Linked DNA regions of Aquitalea magnusonii. The protein of the gene in region 2 interacts with the protein of the main gene of each other region in a pairwise test. Links are inferred from orthologs where the notes say so. Each region holds a gene or a part of one and is shown on either strand. Other genes may lie near its edges.

What was found.
Region 1: the proteins of ftsB (region 2) and DLM_RS21095 interact in binary tests that used the Escherichia coli proteins (3 or more experiments, as listed by UniProt). The link is inferred for Aquitalea magnusonii from one-to-one orthologs.

Annotation. Positions count from the first base shown.
Region 1 is NZ_AP018823.1:4,497,063-4,500,652, forward strand. The notes cover bases 1-2,981. They hold DLM_RS21095 (cell division protein FtsQ/DivIB), read left to right. Parts: upstream 1-1,118; coding sequence 1,119-1,844; downstream 1,845-2,981. Other genes in these bases: murC (UDP-N-acetylmuramate--L-alanine ligase), read left to right, coding at 1-164; DLM_RS21090 (D-alanine--D-alanine ligase), read left to right, coding at 218-1,129; ftsA (cell division protein FtsA), read left to right, coding at 1,891-2,981. In the rest of the region: more of ftsA, read left to right, coding at 2,982-3,102; cell division protein FtsZ, read left to right, coding at 3,198-3,590. UniProt on the Escherichia coli protein: Essential cell division protein. May link together the upstream cell division proteins, which are predominantly cytoplasmic, with the downstream cell division proteins, which are predominantly periplasmic. May control correct divisome assembly.
Region 2 is NZ_AP018823.1:3,086,149-3,089,788, reverse strand. Bases 645-3,640 are described here. They hold ftsB (cell division protein FtsB), read right to left. Parts: upstream 2,290-3,640; coding sequence 1,999-2,289; downstream 645-1,998. Other genes in these bases: eno (phosphopyruvate hydratase), read right to left, coding at 2,297-3,580; DLM_RS14700 (GGDEF domain-containing protein), read right to left, coding at 645-1,922. In the rest of the region: DLM_RS14705 (RnfH family protein), read left to right, coding at 1-89; more of DLM_RS14700, read right to left, coding at 135-644. UniProt on the Escherichia coli protein: Essential cell division protein. May link together the upstream cell division proteins, which are predominantly cytoplasmic, with the downstream cell division proteins, which are predominantly periplasmic.

The DNA of each region.
Region 1 (3,590 bases), 1.4 Mb from region 2 along the record:
GCGCGGTGCGCGTGTCGGGCAAGGTGGAGCCGCTGTTTGTCGAACAGATTGCCGACATGCCGCGCACCATCATGGACATCGCCCGCGATGGCGATGTGGTGATCACCATGGGTGCCGGTTCCATCGGTGCGGTGCCGGGCAAACTGGTGGCCGGCAAGCTGTAAGCGCCAGGCGAATTTTGGCGGGAGGGGACAGGCCCTCCCAGTAAGGAAGAGAAATGAAGCAGTACGGCAAAGTGGCAGTGATGATGGGTGGCAGCTCCGCCGAGCGTGAAATCTCGCTGATGAGCGGTAACGGCGTATTGAATGCCTTGCGTTCGCGCGGCGTGGACGCCCATGCCTTCGACCCGGCGGAAAAGCCGCTGGCAGCGCTGAAAGAAGAAGGCTTCGAGCGCGTGTTCATCATCCTGCACGGCCCGTTTGGCGAAGACGGCACCTTGCAAGGCGCACTGGAAACCCTGGGCATTCCGTATACCGGCTGTGGGGTGATGGCTTCGGCCATCTGCATGGATAAATGGCGTACCAAGCTGTTGTGGCGCGGTGCCGGCCTGCCGATTCCCGACTTCGAACTGCTGGACGAGAACAGCGATTTTGCCGCGGTGGAAGCACGGCTGGGCCTGCCCTTGTTTGTGAAGCCGGCGACCGAAGGCTCCAGCATTGGCGTGACCAAGGTCAAGCAGCCGGGTGAACTGAAAGCAGCGTTTGAAGAAGCCCGCAAGTACGACCCGCTGGTGCTGGCCGAGCGTTTTGTCGGCGGTGGCGAATACACCTGTGCCGTGATTGATGGCCAGGCCTATCCCACCATCAAGATTGAACCGGCCACCGAGTATTACGACTACCAGGCCAAGTATTTCCGTGACGACACGGTATACCGCTGCCCGTCCGGCCTGAGCGCAGAAGTGGAACAGCGCGCCCGCGCACTATGCCTGCAAGCCTTCCAGGTATTGGGTGGCCAGGGCTGGGGCCGGGTGGATTTCCTGATGGATGAAGAGGGCGGCATCTATTTGCTGGAAGTGAATACCAATCCGGGCATGACCAGTCACAGCCTGGTGCCGATGGCGGCGCGCGCCCAAGGCATCAGCTATGAGGATCTCTGTCTGAACGTGCTGGATATGGTGCATGTGGGATAACCATCAGCTGCTCAAAGGCCTGGCCAATTTCCTGCTGGGTGCCTCGCTGCTGATGTTGTTGTACGCAGGTGGATTCTGGGTGACGCATGCACCGGTGTTTCCGGTGAAGAAAATCCAGATCCAGGGACAGATGAAAAGAGTGACGCCGGAACAGCTGCGCTTCATTGCCGAACATGAGCTGACCGGAACTTTCTTCACGCTGGACATCGACAAGACGCGGGCGGCATTCGGCAAGCTGCCCTGGGTGCGGGATGCCCAGGTGCGCCGGCGTTGGCCGGATGCGCTGGAAATTGCAGTGGAAGAACACGTGGCGCTGGCGCGCTGGGGCGAAAACGGGCTGGTGGACAGCCACGGCGACCGCTTTGATGCCGCCAGCGACCAGCAACTGCCGGTGTTTCATGGCCCGGCAGGGGCGGAAAAAGACATGACAGCCATGCTGGCGCGTTTGCGCCAGGGCCTGAAACCGACGGGACTGGCGCCCAAGGACATCTGGCTGTCGCCACGTCGGGCCTGGCAGGTAGGGCTGGACAACGACCTCAAGCTGGATCTGGGGCGTGGCGACGTGGAATTGCGGGTGGAGCGATTCGCCCTGTACTGGAAAGACAAGCTGGCAGCGCTGCCGTACCACATCGATTACGTGGACATGCGCTACCCCAATGGATTTGCCGTGCGGATGCCTGATTACAAGGCGCCGCCGGCACAAGTGAAAAAGTAATACCTAGCTGGAGCGACAGGTGAGCAAACCTAAGGAAAGCAAGAACATGCTGGTCGGCCTGGACATTGGTACGTCCAAGATCGTGGCGATTGTCGCGGAGGTCCTGGATGACGGCCAGCTCAACATCATCGGCATGGGCCAGACCCCGTCACGTGGTCTGAAGCGCGGCATGGTGGTGAATATCGAATCCACCGTGCAAGCCATCCAGCGCGCACTGGAGGAGGCCGAACTGATGGCCGACTGCAAGATTCACGAGGTGTTTGCCGGCATTGCTGGCAGTCACATCAAGAGCATCAACTCGCACGGCATGGTGGCCATCAAGGACCGTGAAGTCACCCAGATGGATATCGACCGCGTGATTGAAACCGCGCGTGCCGTCACCATCCCGCCGGACCATCAGGTGCTGCACATCCTCACCCAGGAATACAGCATTGACGGCCAGGAAGGCGTGCGCGAACCGCTGGGCATGAGCGGCGTGCGTCTGGAAGCCAAGGTACACATCGTCAGCGGCGCGGTGTCTGCTGCGCAAAACGTCACCAAATGCGTGCGTCGTTGCGGGCTGGAAGTATCCGACCTGGTGCTGCAACCGATGGCCTCGGCCATTGCCGTGCTGTCGGAGGACGAAAAAGACCTGGGCGTGTGCCTGATCGACATCGGTGGCGGCACCACCGACATCGCCGTGTATGCCAATGGCGCCATCCGTCATACCGCGGTGATTCCGATTGCCGGTGATCAGATCACCAACGACATCGCCATGGCGCTGCGCACCCCCACCAAGGAAGCGGAAGACATCAAGATCCAGCACGCGGTGGCGCTGGTCACCATGGCCGATCCAGGCCAGATGATCGAAGTACCGGGCGTGGGCGAGCGCGGGCCGCGTCAGATGTCGCGCGCCACGCTGGCCGAAGTGGTGGAGCCTCGGGTGGAAGAACTGTTCCAGCTGGTACAGCAGGAACTGCGCCGCAGCGGCTTCGAGGACCTGCTGTCCTCCGGCATCGTGCTGACCGGCGGTGCCAGCCTGATGCCGGGCATGGTGGAACTGGCAGAAGAAGTGTTCCACATGCCGGTGCGCGTGGGCGTGCCCAAGTATGTAGGCGGCCTGGCCGAGGTGGTGAAGACGCCACGTTTCTCGACCGGTGTCGGCCTGTTGTTGTACGGCAAGGACCAGATCCAGACCCATAGCGGACCCAAAGTGGAAAGCGCGGGTGTGGGCCAGTTGTTTGGCCGCATGAAGGCCTGGTTCGCCGGTAATTTCTAAGCAATGGCGGCCAGGTGGCCGCTGCTGTGTTTTTTGTTTTTCGGGCAGCAGTAAATAGTGGAATGCAAGCTCATCTTAAACTTGAGGAGAGGCAAATGAGCGGAATGGTTTTTGAAGTAATGCAAGAGACCGCCAACGCGGCTGTGATCAAAGTGATCGGTGTAGGTGGCGGCGGTTGCAATGCCATCGACAACATGATCAGCAGCCATGTGCATGGTGTCGAATTCATCTGCGCCAATACCGACGCGCAATCCCTGCAGCGCAACAAGTCGCCGCAGAAGCTGCAACTGGGCAACAACCTGACCCGTGGTCTGGGCGCCGGTGCCAACCCGGAAGTGGGCCGCAGCGCCGCACTGGAAGACCGCGAACGCATTGCCGACGCGCTGCGTGGTGCCAATATGGTATTCGTGACTGCCGGCATGGGCGGTGGTACCGGTACCGGTGCTGCCCCGGTGGTGGCTGAAGTGGCCAAGGAACTGGGCATCCTG
Region 2 (3,640 bases):
TCTACCGGCCGCTACAGGCCGACCCCAAGGCGGTGCGCCGACAGCGTGCAGAGGCGGGCAAGGGCATGAGCAAGGGCGGCGAGGCATGAAAAAACCGGGGAATACCCCGGTTTTTTGTTAGCAGGCTTGCATCTTCAGATCATGCGTTGTGCTTCTGCGGAAACCACACGGTTTTTGCCACTGATCTTGGCCTGATACATGGCCTGGTCTGCGCGTTCGATGACTTCAATATCCTGTTCGCCCAGGTGCCACTTGGCGATGCCGGCACTGAAGGTGATCACCAGCCTGTCGTTATTGGCCAGGAAGAAGGTGCGGGTGAGCTCGCGCTGTAGACGCTGTACGGTGTCGATGGCCTCATCCACCGGGGTGTCCGGCATCAGGAGGACAAATTCTTCCCCGCCAAAACGGGCGACGATGTCTGCCGGGCGCAGATTGTGCTTGATCACGTCAACCAGGTATTTCAGTGCATCATCGCCTGTCAGGTGGCCGTAACGGTCGTTAAGCTGCTTGAAATTGTCGACATCGATCAGGGCCACGCTCAGGTCGCTGTTGGTGCGTTCGGCGCGGCTGATTTCGCGTTGGAAGTGTTCGGCCAGCCCACGGCGGTTGTACGCCCCGGTGAGCTGGTCTTCCTTGACCTTGGCACTGGCGGCCTCCAGCGCATTTTCCAGTTCGGAGATACGTTGCTCGGCAGCCACCACCTGTTCGCGCGCCGACAAGAGTTCGTCACGTGAGCGGGTCAGATCCAGCTGCATCAGCGAGGTATCTTCCATCAGGGCACCAATAATGCCGCCTAGCTCTTCCACATTACTGGTGTTTTTCAGTTTTTCACTGTGTTTGCTGATTTTGTTATGGAAGTCGTCGGTGCTGTCGGTCATTTGCGCCAGGCGCGAAATGAAGCGGTCCAGCAGGGTGCGCAGCGAACTGGTGGCTTCATCCAGGCTGCTTTTGAGCATGCCCTGCTTGCGGATGACTTCCTTGAGGCTGGTTTCCAGTTGGTAAACCTGCTGCATGGACAGCGGCTGGTGTGACAGGACTTCCTGCAGCGAGTGAACCTGGCCTACCAGATAGTCATCCGAGCGGTTGATCTCGGCCACATTGTCCAGCAACAGGCGCAGCAGATTGGTTAGTCCGGATACCAGACGGCCTTCCTGCTGGGTTTGCAGTTCCAGCTTGATCATGAAGCCGCGCAGCTTGGGCATGTAGACATTGAGGCTGGCGTCGTCGCTGACCTGTTCCAGTTCGCGGATCAGGGCCTCCAGGGAGTCAACCATGTCCGGCATGCTGATCAGGCGCGGTTCCAGGCCGTGCTTGAGGGCAAAAGCCAGCGTGCGTTGCCACAGTGGCCAGCTATTATCCTGGCCGGATGCCATGGGGGCGACAACGCCGGTGCTGGCCGGTGGCGCACTGTCTGTGATGTCTACCACTTCCCGCTGGCTGGCTGGCGCATTCCAGTTGCGCACCAGCGCACTAAGCTTGAGGTTTAGCTCTTCCGGCTGATTGCCGTAGTTGATCAGTACCCGCTCCAGTGCCGCCTGTTTGTGATGCTGCGGCAGATCCGGCAGGCGTAAATCCCAACTGCGGATCAGGTTCTGGATCAGGCTGCCCCAGGTTTGGGCCAGATTGGTTTCGGTGAGCGCCAAGCGGAGAAAATCGATGGCCAACTGGGGGAGTTGTTCCCAGCGGGATTCTTCTGTGGCCTGCTTGAGGCGCAACAGCAAGGATTTGCTCTGTGCCGATTCGGCAGGAATGGTTTCCAGCGCCCGTAACAGCTGGGTGCCCAGCTTGTTGTCTCGTTCGATGGGTGTTTGCGTGAGCTCGTGGTACACGCGCTCGAAATTTTCCGGTGTAGGCAGCAGCTTGCGCAGACTGAGCTGCTTAAGCGTTTCCCGTGCAACCTCTATCGGATTTTGTGTTGTCATTGACCAAACCCTGGAAGTTTTATAGCCAGCCATAGTTATTCTTAGTTCAGGAGGGCGAAGTTTTGGACTGGCTTAGTCAATGTTTTGTCGCGGTAGCCGGATCCAGTAATTGAAAAAATACCTCGCCGTTGCGGATCATACCAAGTTCGTTACGCGCTCTCTCTTCAATTGCGTCAGTTCCTTGCTTCAGATCACGTACTTCTGCATCCAGGGCCGCATTGCGGGCTATCAGCTTTTGCGTGACAGCCCGCTGTTCCTGCAATTGCTTGTCCAGCTGCCAGACCCTGAGCCAGCTCCCCTTGCCAAACCACAAGGGCCATTGCAAGGCGATCAGCAGGGTTACCAGAGTCAGGGTCAGCCAGCGCATGGTGAGCTTACTTCAGGTGGTAGAAGGCGGCACGGCCCGGGAACCAGGCTGCATCACCCAGTTCTTCTTCGATACGCAGCAGCTGGTTGTACTTGGCCATGCGGTCGGAGCGGGACAGGGAACCGGTCTTGATCTGCATGCAGTTGGTGGCAACGGCCAGATCGGCGATGGTGCTGTCTTCGGTTTCGCCGGAACGGTGGCTCATGACGCTGGTATAGCCGGAGCGCTTGGCCAGGTCAACTGCTTTCAGGGTTTCCGACAGGGTGCCGATCTGGTTGACCTTCACCAGCAGCGAATTGCAGATGCCGGCTTCGATGCCCTTGGCCAGGATTTTCGGGTTGGTGACAAATACATCATCGCCTACCAGTTGGATGCGCTTGCCCAGACGGTCGGTCAGGATCTTCCAGCCTTCCCAGTCGTGCTCGCTCATGCCATCTTCGATGGAGATGATCGGGTAGTTGTTGACCAGGGTTTCCAGGTAGTCGGCAAACTGTTCGGAAGTCAGTTGCAGGCCTTCAGCGGTCAGGTGGTACTTGCCATCCTTGTAGAACTCGGAAGAGGCGCAGTCCAGTGCCAGCATCACGTCCTGGCCTGGTACGTAACCGGCAGCGTCAATGGCTTCCAGAATCAGCTTGATGGCATCTTCGTGGCTGGCTAGGTTGGGGGCAAAGCCGCCTTCATCACCCACGGTGGTGGCGTAACCCTTGCTGTCACACAGTTTTTTCAGGTTGTGGAATACTTCGGCACCACAGCGCAGGGCTTCGCGGAAGGTTTGTGCGCCAACCGGCATGATCATGAATTCCTGGATGTCCAGGGTGTTGTTGGCGTGCGCACCACCGTTGATCACGTTCATCATCGGCAGCGGCAGGGCCATCGGGCCGGCACCACCCAGGTAGCGGTACAGCGGCAGGCCGGCGTCTTCCGCAGCGGCGCGGGCGACAGCCATGGAAACGGCCAGCATGGCATTGGCACCCAGGCGGGACTTGGTTTCGGTGCCGTCCAGCTCGATCAGGGTCTTGTCGATGAAGGCCTGGTCTGCGGCGTCGAGGCCGATGATGGCTTCGCAGATTTCGGTATTGATGTTTTCAACAGCCTTCAGCACGCCCTTGCCCAGGTAGCGGCTCTTGTCGCCGTCACGCAGTTCCAGTGCTTCCTTCTCGCCGGTGGAGGCACCGCTCGGTACGGCTGCGCGGCCCATCACGCCGGATTCCAGCAGTACATCGGCTTCAACAGTCGGATTACCACGGGAGTCGAGAATCTCGCGGGCTACTACGTCAATGATCGAACTCATACTTGTCCCCTTCAATTGCTTGCTTGGTTAACCGTATCACTGCCGGCCAGCCTGCTGGCT